Allocatelliglobosispora scoriae: one gene and its partner. The protein of the gene in region 2 binds, or shares a complex with, the protein of the main gene of each other region. Links are inferred from orthologs where the notes say so. Each region holds a gene or a part of one and is shown on either strand. Other genes may lie near its edges.

What was found.
Region 1: the proteins of dnaG (region 2) and dnaB are in contact, whole or in part, in a crystal structure (PDB 2R6A), measured with the Geobacillus stearothermophilus proteins. The link is inferred for Allocatelliglobosispora scoriae from one-to-one orthologs. Residues at the interface, in WP_049624496.1 of Geobacillus stearothermophilus: Lys456, Leu457, Leu458, Pro459, Ala460, Asn463, Ala464, Leu467, Leu535, Leu536, Ile537, Ala538, Gln544, Glu545, Asp548, Tyr549, His552; in WP_033016901.1 of Geobacillus stearothermophilus: Ser13, Glu15, Ala16, Gln18, Glu91, Leu92, Asp94, Ala95, Val96, Pro97, Thr98, Ala99, Ala100, Asn101, Tyr104, Tyr105, Ile108.

The regions. Positions count from the first base shown.
Region 1 is NZ_JACHMN010000002.1:3,514,520-3,520,682, reverse strand. What follows is about bases 2,833-5,815. They hold dnaB (replicative DNA helicase), read left to right. Parts: upstream 2,833-3,624; coding sequence 3,625-5,007; downstream 5,008-5,815. Other genes in these bases: F4553_RS21645 (peptidase associated/transthyretin-like domain-containing protein), read right to left, coding at 5,070-5,815; F4553_RS21655 (vWA domain-containing protein), read right to left, coding at 2,833-3,078. Outside these bases: rpsF (30S ribosomal protein S6), read left to right, coding at 1-157; F4553_RS21670 (single-stranded DNA-binding protein), read left to right, coding at 249-773; rpsR (30S ribosomal protein S18), read left to right, coding at 795-1,034; rplI (50S ribosomal protein L9), read left to right, coding at 1,049-1,498; more of F4553_RS21655, read right to left, coding at 1,561-2,832; more of F4553_RS21645, read right to left, coding at 5,816-6,163. UniProt on the Escherichia coli protein: The main replicative DNA helicase, it participates in initiation and elongation during chromosome replication. Travels ahead of the DNA replisome, separating dsDNA into templates for DNA synthesis.
Region 2 is NZ_JACHMN010000002.1:2,112,815-2,120,651, forward strand. What follows is about bases 2,503-5,376. They hold dnaG (DNA primase), read right to left. Parts: upstream 4,930-5,376; coding sequence 3,076-4,929; downstream 2,503-3,075. Other genes in these bases: F4553_RS15110 (ABC transporter ATP-binding protein), read right to left, coding at 2,503-2,605; F4553_RS15115 (hypothetical protein), read right to left, coding at 2,651-3,079; F4553_RS15125 (hypothetical protein), read left to right, coding at 5,033-5,376. Also shown: F4553_RS15100 (ABC transporter permease), read right to left, coding at 78-899; F4553_RS15105 (ABC transporter permease), read right to left, coding at 905-1,672; more of F4553_RS15110, read right to left, coding at 1,676-2,502; more of F4553_RS15125, read left to right, coding at 5,377-5,734; F4553_RS15130 (deoxyguanosinetriphosphate triphosphohydrolase), read right to left, coding at 5,808-7,010; F4553_RS15135 (VOC family protein), read right to left, coding at 7,021-7,380; ppdK (pyruvate, phosphate dikinase), read right to left, coding at 7,451-7,837. UniProt on the Escherichia coli protein: RNA polymerase that catalyzes the synthesis of short RNA molecules used as primers for DNA polymerase during DNA replication.

The DNA.
Region 1 (6,163 bases), 1.4 Mb from region 2 along the record:
TCGGCGCCTTTCGTTCGAGATCAACAAGAAGGCCGAGGGCATCTACGCCGTCATCGACCTGCAGGCCGAGCCTGCGGCCGTTGCCGAGCTGGACCGTCAGCTCCGACTCAACGAGTCGGTGCTGCGCACCAAGGTCATCCGTCCGGAAGCCCACTAGTTTCCGGTACGCCCGGACCGACGTTCTCGTGTTGTGTCGCAGGGGTATGACAACCTGACCGACAGAACATGCGAATGCCCGAGGAGAGGTCATGGCTGGAGAAACCACTATCACGGTCATCGGTAATTTGACCGATGACCCTGAGCTGCGCTTCACCCCGTCGGGTGCTGCCGTAGCCAAGTTCCGCATCGCTTCGACGCCGCGGAACCTGGACAAGGCCACCGGCGAATGGAAGGACGGCGAGCCGCTCTTCCTTGCCTGCTCGGTGTGGCGTCAGGTGGCGGAAAACGTCGCCGAGTCGCTGCAGCGAGGAGCTCGCGTCATCGTCTCCGGACGGCTGCGTCAGCGGTCGTATGAGACGCGTGAGGGCGAGAAGCGCACCGTCTACGAGTTGGAGGTCGACGAGATCGGCCCTTCGCTGCGCTATGCGACAGCGAAGGTGGCGAAGATGTCGCGTTCCGGCGGTGGCGGTTCAGGTGGCGGATTCGGCTCTGGCGGCGGTAACAGCTCCGGCGGTGGCGGCGGCGGTTTCGCCGACGACCCGTGGGCGACCGCTACTCCTGCCGGCGGCGGCGGTTCGGGTGGCAGCAACTTCGACGACGAGCCACCTTTCTAGACATCACTGGAGCACAGAGCAATGGCTAAGGCTGCCGCGCTTCGCAAGCCGAAGAAGAAGGTGAACCCCCTCGACAAGGACGGGGTCGCCTACATCGACTACAAGGACACCGCGCTGCTGCGCAAGTTCATCTCCGACCGCGGCAAGATCCGCGCGCGGCGGGTGACGGGTGTCACCACCCAGCAGCAGCGTCAGATCGCTCGCGCCGTCAAGAACGCGCGCGAGATGGCACTCCTGCCGTACACGAGCACCGGTCGCTGAGAGGAGGCACCACAATGAAGATCATTCTGACTCACGACGTGCCGAACCTGGGCACCCCCGGCGAGATCGTCGAGGTCAAGGACGGCTACGGCCGTAACTACCTGCTCCCGCAGGGTCTGGCCATCGGCTGGACCAAGGGCGCCGAGAAGCAGGTCGTGGCGATCAAGCGGGCCCGCCAGGCCCGCGAGGTCCGCGACCTGGGCCACGCGAACGAGATCAAGGCCAAGCTCGAGGGCCTCAAGGTCACGCTCACCGCGCGCGCCGGCACCGGCGGTCGCCTCTTCGGTTCGATCACTCCGACCGAGGTCGCGGAAGCGGTCAAGCTGGCCGGCGGGCCGGCGCTGGACAAGCGCCGTCTCGAGCTGCCGGGTCACATCAAGACGCTTGGCGGCTACCAGGTCGCGATCAAGCTGCACCCCGATGTGACGGCGAAGTTCAACCTGAACGTCGTCGGCTCGAAGTAGGCAAGACCCGTTTCGGTGGGCTGGTCGCAGTTGCGACCAGCCCACCGGCGTGTGTGGCGGCGTCAGCGGCGCAGGCCCTGTGCCAGGTCGATCGTGGTGATCAGCTCGTCGACCTTGCGATCGTTGAGCTCCTGGTTGGCCCGGTCCGCGATCGCCGCCAGATCCTGCAGGTTGGTCAGGCCGTACTTCGACGCCTTCAGCGCCTCGGCGAAGAACGCCGCGACGAAGGCGATCCGCAGGTGCGCATCGGCCGTGTCGAAGCTGCCGCGCAGGTCACCGGCCGAGATTGAGTCGTAGGTCTCGCTCGCCTGCCGCGTCCGCGGGTCCAGCCAACGCACCCGGACCTCGGCGACGCGGGCCGACGCGGCGACCTCGGGACGCAACCGCACGATGTAGAGCGCGGTCACCGAGTGGCCCGGCCCGACCTCGCCGCCGTCCACCCGGTCGTTGCGGAAGTTGCTGTCCGCGATCCGCCGGTCCTCATACCCCACCAGCCGGTACGCCTCCACGCTCGCCTGGTCGAAGGTCACCTGTGCCTTGGCGTCGAGGGCGCGTACGGAGAGGGTCGCGGGCAGCTTGTGGACGAAGACGTCGCGGGCCTGGGTCCGGTTGGCGACGTAGACCACGAAGCCGTCGCCCTTGTCGGCGAGCCGTTCCATCAGGCTGTCCCCGTACTGGCTGCCGACACCGACGCCGAGCAGCGCGATCTCCTTGTCGGCCTCCTCGCGGATCTTGCGGAGCATCGGGTCGGCCTTGGTGTTGCCCACGTTGGCGAGCCCGTCCGAGAGGATGATGACCCGGTTGGTGATGCCGCTGCGGAAGCCGTCACGCGCCACCCGGTACCCCTGAACGAGACCGCTCTCCAGATTGGTGCTGCCGCCGGCTTCGAGCGCGTCGATCGCCGTGTGTAGCTTCTCGCCGTCGGAGACCCTGGTCATCTCCCGGACCGTCGTGGCCTTGTCGTTGAAGGCGACGATGGCGACGGAGTCCGTCGGACGGAGCTCGTTGACGAGAGTGTGCAGGGCGTCCTGGACGAGATCGAGGCGGCCGGTCTCGGACATCGAGCCGGAGACGTCGATGACGAAGGTGAGCGCCGCGTCCTTGCGGCCCTCGGCGTCCTCTCCCCTGGTCGCGAGCCCGATCCGGAGCAGTCGCACGTCACTGGACTCGCCGGGATCGCGGTACGTCTTCGGCATCGCCGAGCCGTCCACATGCACGGCGAACCCGTCGCCGCGGGGCTGTGGATAACGGGCGTCGAAGGCGTTGACGAACTCCTCGGGCCTGACAGCCGCACGGTCCGGCCACTTCCCATCGGAGATCTGGCGGGCGGCGTAGGTGTAGGAGGCGGTGTCCACGTCGAGAGCGAAGGTCGACTGTGGATCGCGGCTCGCATCGGTCTCACCGCTGACCGCGGGCGGTGCGATGCCCTGTTCGGGCTGGTCATAGCTGTACTGGTTGCCTTCCTTGCCACCAGCGGGCGCGTTGACGGGGCCGGAGTCGTAGCCGCTGTCCGCGCCACAGCCGGCAACAGCAGCCAGCATGGTCGCGGCTAGCAGGACCGTGAAGCGTCTTGGTGCCATCGCTTGCTCCTTGAGATTCGAGGGGTCACTAACGCGCGTGCCAGGTGAGAGGGGGATCCCTCCACATCGGCTCCCGCCGTGTCCGGACCGCAATGTGACCAAGTCCGACTCGTGACCTTTCGAACGGGGGAAATGACCCACCATGATCGACACGCCAGAGATATTTCTTTTACGCACACCCTGTGTGTGAAGTTTTAACAGGTCAAAGCCTTGCGATCTTCCTGTCCCCAAGAGTTATCCACAGGCTGTGCACAGGGTTACACACACCCTGGGGCTGGTTATCCACACGTTTTCCCAAGACTTGTCCACCGGCCTGTTTGTGCTGGGGGCCCAACCTTCGTAACGTCAACGGACAGCCTCCCTCATTGCGCGGTGGTTGTCGCACACTTGTGCTAGTCATGGCTTCAGGGCAATCATTCAAGCGAACAAGGGTCCGGCGGCGACTGCGTCGTCCGGTTGAGGGGGAGCAGTGTGACTATCGGCGACGAGTTGCGAGAGCAAGGGCGGACGATCGCGCCCCGGCCGAACTCCGCCGACCAGCAGCCGGTGCCCCCCGCTGTCTACGATGGTCAGCCCAGCCCGGATCGCTCCCCCGCCAACTTCGAGAAGACTCCCCCGCAGGATGTCGCGGCGGAGCAGAGCGTCCTGGGCGGCATGCTCCTGAGCAAGGACGCGGTCGCCGATGTCGTCGAGATCCTGCGCACGAGCGACTTCTACCGCCCCGCCCACGCGACGATCTTCGACTCGATCCTCGACCTCTACGGACGGGGCGAGCCCGCCGACGCGGTCACGGTCGCCGCAGCACTCGATGCGGGCGGTGACCTGGCCCGGGTCGGCGGCGCGCCCTACCTGCACACGCTGCTCAACTCCGTGCCCACCGCGGCCAACGCCTCCTACTACGCACGGATCGTCGGCGAGCGGGCCATCCTGCGGCGGCTCGTCGAGGCCGGCACGAAGATCGTCCAGCTGGGCTACGGCTCGGCGGCCGGCACGGGGCGCGACGTCGACGACATCGTCGACCTCGCGCAGCAGGCGATCTATGACGTGACCGAGCGCCGGGTCAGCGAGGATTTCGCGGTCCTCTCCGACCTGCTGCAGCCGACGCTCGACGAGATCGAGGCGGTGGGGGCGACCGGCGGCGTGATGTCCGGCATCCCGACCGGCTTCCAGGACCTGGACCGGCTCCTCAACGGCCTCCACCCGGGTCAGTTGATCATCGTTGCCGGCCGTCCCGGGTTGGGCAAGTCGACCGCCGGAATGGATTTCGCGCGAAGTGCGTCACTTAAGCATAATTTGGCCAGCGCCATCTTCTCGCTGGAAATGTCCAAGGTCGAGATCGTCACGCGGCTGCTGAGCGCGGAGGCAAAGGTGCCGATGCACGTGCTGCGCTCCGGCCAGCTCTCCGACGACGACTGGACCAAGCTCGCGCGGCGGATGGGCGAGATCAGCGAGGCGCCGCTCTTCGTCGATGACACGCCCAACATGAACCTCATGGAGATCCGGGCCAAGGCACGTCGGCTCAAGCAGCGGCACGATCTCAAGCTGATCGTCGTCGACTATCTCCAGCTCATGACCTCGCCGAAGCGCGTGGAGAGCCGCCAGCAGGAGGTCGCCGACCTCTCCCGTGGCCTCAAGCTCCTGGCCAAGGAGGTCGAGTGTCCCGTGATCGCGGTGAGTCAGCTGAACCGTGGTCCCGAGCAGCGGACGGACAAGCGACCCATGCTGTCCGACCTGCGTGAGAGTGGATCGATTGAGCAGGATGCCGATGTCGTCATCCTCTTGCACCGTGACGACTACTACGACAAGGAGTCGCCGCGCGCGGGCGAGGCGGACTTCATCGTCGCCAAGCACCGTAACGGTCCGACCGACACGATCACCGTCGCAGCCCAGCTCCACATGTCCCGCTTCGTCGACATGGCGATCAGCTAGCGGTCCCAATCCAGGTCCTGAACGGCTGTGGCACCCCGCCGAAACGGGGTGCCACACACCGATCAGGGCTTGACCCGAGCCAGCCGCGCCCGCGTCGGGCCGTTCGGGGATGACCGCGGCGACGTCGAGGCGGCAGAGGCAGAAGCAGCAGCAGCCCGGTCCAGCCGGTCGAATGCCTGCCGGAAGACACTTCCCCAGGGCCCGGACGGCATCGTCCGTCGACTCGCCACGCTGAGCAGGTCCGGTGTGGCGGCGACACACTGGGCGCTCAGCTCGATCGTCAGCGACGTGACCGTCGCCTCGACGACGTATCCGGTACTCCGCCGCCGTGACGGCACAGCGCGGTACCAGCAGGCTGTCCCTCCGGACTCGTTGACGGCGAGCACCACCGGTCGCTGCTGTGGCAGTCCGCGTACACCGAGTGGGTCTCCGGACCAGGATGTGCTGATCACGTCTCCGGTGGCCGCGTCGAAGGCGATCACCGTCGCGTTGACCTGGACCCCGTCGCGCACGACTCGGACGGAGAGCTTCCGCTCCCGCCCTATCCGCTGGTCGGCGACGGTTGTCTGGCCCGCCTTCACCACGATCGGCGTCGTGGTGAGCCGTTGGGTGGCGCCGCCGTTCCACGCCGTCGCGGAGCCCTCCGATGCGGTGAGGAAGGGAATCGACCACGCATAGGGGCCAAGACCGTCGATCCGGTAGTCGCCCGACGCGTCCGAGCAGTTCCAGTCCCAGTTCCAGCCGTCCAGCGGCGGATCCGGGATCGGCCTCGGGCAGGCCCGAACCGGCGTACCGGTGTCGCGATCCGTGATGCGGCCGCTGATGCTGCCCGCCGGGTCTAGGCGGACGGTGATCGTGCTCTCGACGCCGGGCGTCAGGGTGATCCGCTGTGCTTGCCTGCTGTCGCCGACGCCGCCCGTCGCGCCGACCCACTGCGCGCCGTATCCGGCGGCGTAGGGCATGGCGAAGAGTTGGATCTCACCGGCCGGGAGCGAGCCCAGCACGATCGAGTCGTCCGTGCCGTCGCTCACGGTGTTGCAGGCGAACGCCAGCGCCTTGAGCTGAAGCGTCGGCGGCAGCACCATGACGCAGGCCGCCGGGTGGTAGCCGGGTTGCGCGCGGTCCTCGATGCGGACCTTCAGGCGGGCGGCCTTCG
Region 2 (7,837 bases):
TCATCTCAGCCTGCCATGCCAGGGCTGCGAAAGCAGCATCCCGTTCGGCTGAGGTCGGATGCGCGACAGAGGCTTGACTACTTCAGCAGGACCTTCTCCAGTCGCCGCCCGGTGAAGAAGAGACCGATCGCCATCATTCCCGCCAGGTAGGCGGCGTGCCCGAGCGTCGCCCACCCGATCGTGCCGAGGGTGATCGCGCGAACCATCTCGACCGCGTGCCACAGCGGCGTGATCCGGATGAGCACCTCGAAGACGGTCGGGTAGTTGGAGATGGGTGCGAAGGTGCCCGAGAAGAGGAAGAGCGCGAACTGGGAGGTCATCAGGATGTCGAAGTCCTGCCAGCCGCGCAGCATCGAGCTGATCGCCATGCCGAGGGCGCCGAAGGCGAAGCCGACGAGGATCGTCGCGGGGAAGGCGAGCAGCGCGCCGCCGATCGAGGCGAGCCCCATCGCGACCATGATCATGAGGAAGACGGCGGTATAGAGCGAACCCCGCATGATCGCCCAGGTCAGCTCGCCGAGCGCGATCTCGAAGGGACGCACCGGGGTCGCGAGGATCGCGTCGAAGGTGCGCACGTATTTCATCTTGAAGAAGAAGTTGAAGGTCGTCTCCGCCATCGCCCCCGACATCGCCGAGGTGGCGAGCATCGCCGGGGCGACGAACATGGCGTAGCTGACGACCGAGCCGTCGCGCAGGGTCAGGTCGCCGACGAGCGCGCCCACCCCGATGCCGATCGAGAGCAGGTAGAGCAGCGGCTCGAAGAAGCCGGAGACGAGGACGAGCCAGTAGGACGGGCCGGAACGCAGGGCACCGATGTTGCGGTTGATGACCGCGCCGATCCGGCTGGGCGAGACGAGCCCGGCACGGACGGCGGTCCCGGTGATGAGGGTGGTGACCATGGTCGTCAGTTCTCCAGCTTCCGGCGGAACGCGCGGGTCGCCAGCAGGTAGCCGACGACGAGCCAGGCCAGCAAGTAGGCGACGTGCAGCGCGACGGGCCAGGTCGGCGCGACGCCGAGGGTGGCGGACCGGCAGAGCTCCACCCCGTGCCACAGCGGCGACGCGTAGGCGACCGGCCGCACCAGCAACGGGAGCTGATCGACGGGGAAGAAGACCCCGGCGAAGAGCGTGGACGGGATGACGCCGAAGCGGAACAGCAGCGCGAAGTAGTTGTCGTTGTCGATCGTGGCGGAGAACGCGGTCACCGGGGCGGCGACCGCGGCACCGAGCAGCCCGCAGACGAGCGGGGTGACGACGGTCCACCACGAGTGAAGGGCACCGAACAACCCCGCGACCAGCAGGAACGCGAGGCACGCGACCAGGACCCGGAAGACGATGTAGAGCAGGCCGCCGCCGACCATGTCGCGGACGCCGACCGGGGTGGCCCGCATCGCGTGGAAGCCGCGGGTCCAGCGGAAGTCGCCGAGGATCGGGAAGGTCGACTCCCCCACCGCCATCTGGAACGCCGTCGAGGCGAGCACGCCCGGCGCGATGAAGGAGAGGTAGTCCATTCCGTCGAGGCCGCCGTTGGCATTGACGTAGCCGCCGACCCCGACACCGATGCTGAGCACGAAGAGGACGGGCAGCACGAAGGCGGAGAAGGCGGACGCCCAGAAGAGGCGCCGATAGCTGGTGAGCTGCCGCTCGAGGACGGCGATGGTGGGGTGTGCCACGGCCTAGTCCACCAGCGTCCGGCCGGTGAGGTGCAGGAACACGTCCTCCAGTGTGGAGCGGCGGACCAGCACGCTGGTCGGGGCCAGCTCGCGCAGGTGCACCTCTCCCACGGCGGCGTCGCCGTCGGATGCGTAGAGCAGGATGCGGTCGGGCAGCACGTCGGCCCGCTCGCCGATCCCGGCCAGCTTGCCTGCGTACTCCTCCAGCGGGCCGTCGCCGAAGCGCAGCTCGACGACCTCGCGGGTGGAGTACTTCTCGATCAGGGAGCGGGGCGAGCCCTCAGCCACGATCTTGCCCGCGTCCATCACGACGAGCCGGTCGCAGAGCTGCTCCGCCTCATCCATGTAGTGGGTGGTGAGCACCAGGGTGACGCCGCGCTGCTTGAGCCGGAAGAGCCGCTCCCAGAGCAGGTGCCGGGCCTGCGGGTCGAGGCCGGTGGTGGGCTCGTCGAGCAGGACCAGGTCCGGCTCGTTGACCATGGACCGGGCGATGGTGAGCCGCCGCTTCATGCCGCCCGACAGCGGCTCGACCTTGCTGTTGGCCCGGTCGGTGAGCTGCACGAACTCCAGCAGCTCGTCGGCGCGGCGGCGGCCCTCGGTGCGGCTGATGCCGAAGTAGCGCGCATAGGTCGTGAGGTTTTCCCGGACCGTGAGGTCGGGGTCGAGGTTGTCGAGCTGCGGGCACACCCCGAGCCGCGCCCGGATCCGGGTGCCGTCGCGCACCGGGTCCATCCCGAGGATGCTCAGCTCGCCCTCGGTGGGCCGCGAAACGCAGCTGATCATGCGCATGGTGGAACTCTTGCCCGCGCCGTTGGGCCCGAGGAAGCCGAATGCCTCGCCCGGTGCCACGTCGAGGTCGATGCCGTCGACGGCGGTGAAATCGCCGAAGCGTTTCACTAGGCCACGGGCGCGAATCAGGGGCTGCTCTGTCACATGCGCGACCCTAGACCTAACGTCCGACAGTCGAGCAACCGGATTTCACTCCGCAGGCAGGTGCAGCATCCAGACCGTGCCGTCCAGGCCGGGGATCCGGCGCCGGACCAGCCGGGACCCGTCGTCCTGCAGCTCCGAGCTGAGAATCGTGGCCGTGACGCGTTGCCGGATCGCGTCTGGTACGCCACCCGGCCGCTCCAGCACCACGCGCTGCGAGGCCAGATCGCGCAGCACGGTCACGTGCTCCCGCTCCTCGACGACCTCGGTCGGCGTGACGATCATCGCCCGGCCGTCCCAGACCGCCTTGCTGATCTCGTGCCAGCCGATCCGGCGCCCGGCGAGCCACAGGCCCCGGTTGGTGGCGACGGCTGCGCCGCCGTCGGTCACCGGCGCCCACGCGAGCACGCGCTCCTCGGGGGCGAGCTTCGGCCGCAGCTCGGCGGGGATCCTGTCCCGCCCGAATAGCTTGATCACCAAGCACCACCCACTGCCGTCTCCTTCAGCGCCCGTGCGGTCGCCTCCAGCGAGACGAGCTCGCTGAAGAGCGCGAAGTAGTCGTCCTTCTGCGAGACCGGGTTGACCCGCTGCAGCTTGGACTTGAGCGTCGCGACCCGCCGGTTGACCGCGGCGAGCTGCAGCCGGGCGACCGTGACGTTGACGTAGTGCGGGTCGGGTTCGCCGTCGTAGCGGACCTGCTCCACGGCGAGCTGCATCACCATCGACTGCGCGGCGAGATCGTTGCACTCGGTCCGGATCGCGTCGATCCAGACCGGTCCGGCGGCACCCCGCGCCGCACCGCCGACCGCCGCGATCGCCTCACGGACGGCGATGTGGACCGGATCGGTGTAGCACTCGACCTCGGTGTTGTCGAAGAGCGGACCGGCGAGCGCGGGTGCCTGGATCGCGAGCTTCAGCGCCTCGCGCTCGACCAGCAGCATCGGGTCGTCGGGGCGGGTGGCGGGCTGGGGGCGCTGCCCCTCGGCGGGGCCGCCCTTCGTGGCGTCGGTGACGGCCCGCTGGACCACCTCGACCTCCATGCCGAGGCGTCCGGCGAGCAACCGGCCGTACTCCGGGCGCAGGGAGCGGTCCTTGATCTGCGCGACCAGCGGTGCGGTGGCCCGCAATCCGCCGATCCTGCCCTCCGGACTGTCCAGGTCGAATTTGGCGAGCGTCGTGCGCAGGGCGAAGGCGACCAGCCGCTCGCGGGAGGCGACGAGATCGCGTACCGCCAGATCGCCCTTGGCGAGGCGCAGCTCGCAGGGGTCCATCCCGTCCGGGCCCACGGCGATGAACGTCTGGGCCACGAAGCGCTGGTCGTCCGCGAAGGCCCGCAGCGCGGCCTTCTGCCCGGCGGCATCGCCGTCGAAGGTGAAGATGATCTCGCCGGAGAAGGTGTCGGTGTCCATCAGCATCCGCCGCAGGACCGAGATGTGGTCGGAGCCGAAGGCGGTGCCGCAGGTCGCGACAGCGGTGGGTACGCCGGCGAGGTGGCACGCCATCACGTCGGTGTAGCCCTCGACGATCACTGCCTGCCCCCGCTTGCCGATCTCGCGACGAGCCTGGTCGATCCCGTAGAGCACGTGCGACTTCTTGTAGAGCGGGCTCTCCGGCGTGTTGAGGTATTTCGGCCCGTCGTCGTCCTCGAAGAGTTTGCGGGCGCCGAAGCCGATCACGTCGCCCGACGAGTCCTTGATCGGCCAGAGCAGCCGCCGCCGGAAGCGGTCGATCATGCTGCCGGAGCGGGCCGGTTTGGCGAGGCCGCCGGTCTCGATCTCCTGTGCGGTGAATCCGCGCTGCCGGAGGTGCTTGGTGAGCTGGTCCCAGGCGTCGGGGGCGAAGCCGCAGCCGTAGCGCTCGGCGGCCTCCCGGTCGAAGCCGCGCTGGGCGAGGAACTCCCGCGCCATCCGCGCACCCGGCGTCAGCAGCTGCTCGGCATAAAACTCGGCGGCGGCGGCGTGCGCGGCGATGAGGCGCTGGCGCAGACCCTGGTTCTGCTGGATCGGGGCGGAGCCGCCCTCGATGTAGCGCAGCTGGATGCCGACCTTGGACGCGAGCTTCTCGACCGCCTCGCTGAAGCGCAGGTGGTCGATCTCCATGATGAAGGTGATCGCGTCGCCACCCTTGCCGCAACCATGGCAGAAATAGACATTCCGCCCGGCAGCCACGGTGAACGACGGGGTCTTCTCATCATGAAACGGGCATAGGCCCTTGAGGTTGGAGCCGCCGCCCGGACGCAGCGTGACGTGCTCGGAGACGACATCGGCGACGTTGGCCCGCTCACGCACGAGCGCCACGTCCTCGTCCCTGATCCGACCCGCCGCCATGGGATACATCCTGCCCCGTCGCGATGATCATCGCCAGCTCAACCCTGCCGGGTGTGACTTCATGATCACCTAGACCTGGCCCGGAGCCGATACCCTCTGCGACGTGTCCTCTCCAGACTGTGTGCCGGACGACCTGACGATCGCGCTCGCCGAATACCAGCAGCTCGCCGACGCCGGTCGCAAGGTGACCGAGCAGTCCGGTGCCCGGTTCAACTTCTTCCTCGTCGTCGCCACTGCCGTCGCGGCGGTCTCGGCGGGCATGGTCTCCGGCGGTGGCATGACGGATGCCAAGCTCGGCGCGATCGGCACACTCGGCGTACTCACGCTGATCATGGGTTTGGCGATCTTCGTGCGGCTCGTCGAGTTCTCCAAGCGCGGGATGCGCTACGGTGCGGCACACGAGGCGCTGCGAACCTATCTCGCGCGGCGATCACCGCAGCTCGCACCCTATATGATCATGCCGATCATCGGTGATCACGCCGTGCTGCGGACCCGGCCGGGCTGGCGGCGCGACGCGATCAGCCTCGCCGGGACGGTCGGCCTGCTCAACAGCATGCTCCTCGCGCTCGCCGGTGGGCTGCTCGCCGGCGGCACGATCACCGGCTGGGTGCCGGTCGCGGTCACGATCGCCCTTTTCACCGCCTCCTATGTCCTGCACCTGCGGTATGTCCGGCGCGCGATGCGGACCTGCGCCCGCGAGATCGCCGACCTGATCCGCGAGCGCGGACTCGATGAGCCCGCCGCGCCTGCCGCTGCCGCCGTCGCCGCTTCGGAGATCACGTCTGGTTCGAGGAATCAGACGTGATCAACGACCAAGGTCGCGTCTGATTCCCCGAACCAGACGTGATCTTCCACCAGGCGACGCGGCCCGGGCGCTGCTAGCGGACCAGGCGCTTGTGCCAGGAGACCGCGCCCAGGTCCGTCAGGGACGCGACCTGGTCGATCACCACCCGCAACCTCGCCGCGTCGTCGGCGGCTTCCTTCCACAGCGACGCGAAGACCGGGTCGAGTGCCGCCGGTCCCCGCTGCACCAGCACCGAGACGAGGTCGGTGAGGATGACGCGCTGGCGGGCCGGCTCGTCGCCTCGGCGGTTCATCACGTAGCGCCACGCGATGCCCTTGAGCAGCGCGCACCGCACCCGGTCGGCGAAGGGCACGATCAGGTCCGCGTCGTAACGCGACAGCGTGTCGTCGCCGAACCGCTCCCGGGTCGCCGCGACCGCACCGTTGACGAACCGTCCGGTCAGGACAGACGTGACGCCCTTCAGCGCGGCCTGGGCCCGGTGCGAGCCGTCGTAGTCGCGCAACCGCAGCAGCACCGGATCGGCGAGCAGCTCCCGCAGTGCCTCGCCGAGCGTCGCGGTGGACTCGCCCGAGTAGAGCGCTGCGACATCGGCGCAGACCGCCGCCTGCTCATCGGGGTCGCGCAGCTTCTCGAAGAGGATGAGCCCGCAGAAGACGCCGTCCTCCACGTCGTGCACCGAGTAGGCCACGTCGTCGGACCAGTCCATCACCTGCGCTTCGAGGCATTGGCGCTGGTCGGGGGCACCCTCGCGGAGGAAGGCGAAGACGGGGGCGTCGTCGGCGTACACGCCGAATTTGCGTTTGCCCTCGACCCGGAACCACGGGTATTTGCAGATGGCGTCGAGCGAAGCACGGGTCAGGTTGAGACCGGCGCCCTCGACCTTGGCCTCCAGCCGGGAGATGACCCGCAGCGTCTGCGCGTTGCCCTCGAAGCCGCCGCACCGGCGCGAGACCGCGTTGAGCGCGTCCTCGCCGTTGTGGCCGAAGGGCGGGTGGCCCAGGTCGTGGGCGAGCCCGGCGACATCGACGACATCGGGGTCGCAGCCGAGCCGGGCGCCGAGCTCCCGGGCGATCTGCGCGACCTCCAGGGAGTGCGTCAGCCTGGTCCGCAGGAAGTCGTCGCGGCCGTCAGCGGTGTGCACCTGCGTCTTCGCGGCGAGGCGGCGGAACCCGGCCGAGTGCAGCACCCGGGCGCGGTCGCGTTCGTAGGGGCTCCGCGCGCCGCCGGTGTCCTTGGCCGGCTCGCTGACGAACCGGGCCGCGCCGTCCGCATTCACCTGTTTGACTCTAGTCAATGATCGGGTCGGGCGCCTTGAGCACGCAGAACTCGTTGCCCTCCGGATCGGCGAGCACCACCCACGGCACGGTCCCCTGACCGATGTCGACGTGCCGGGCACCCATGTTGACGAGGCGCTCGATCTCGGCATCCTGGTCGTCGGGGCTGAGGTCGAAGTGCAGCCGGTTCTTGCCGGCCTTGCCCTCGTGCGCGGGGGTGAAGTAGAGGCAGGGCATGCCCAGATCGGCACCGATCATGATCTCGCCGTTGCCCTCGTGCAGGATCGGATAGCTCAGCACCTCGGCCCACCATCGGCCGAGCCTCGCCGGATCCGCCGCATCGACGACCACTCCGTACCACCGCAGCCCCAAGACACACCTCCGCCGCAATCCCGCATGGCTGGTCCGACCCAGGCTACTTGTTTCCGACGGGTTGCACAGCCTATCGAGTGTCCGATCCGCCATCGGGCAACGCGGCACGCCCCGCCTCCAAGCGCGCCACCGGTACGCGGAACGGCGAACAGGACACGTAGTCCAAGCCGGCCTCATGGAAGAAGTGGACCGAGTCCGGGTCGCCACCGTGCTCGCCGCAGACACCGATCTTCAGATCCGGCCTGGTGGCGCGGCCCTCGTCGACGGCGATCCGGACGAGTCGGCCGATGCCGTCGCGGTCCAGGGACTCGAAGGGCGAGACGCCGAAGATGCCGAGCTCCAGGTACCGCGTGAAGAACGCACCCTCCACATCGTCGCGGGAGAAGCCCCAGCCCATCTGGGTCAGGTCGTTGGTGCCGAACGAGAAGAACTGGGCGCTCTCGGCGATCTGTCCGGC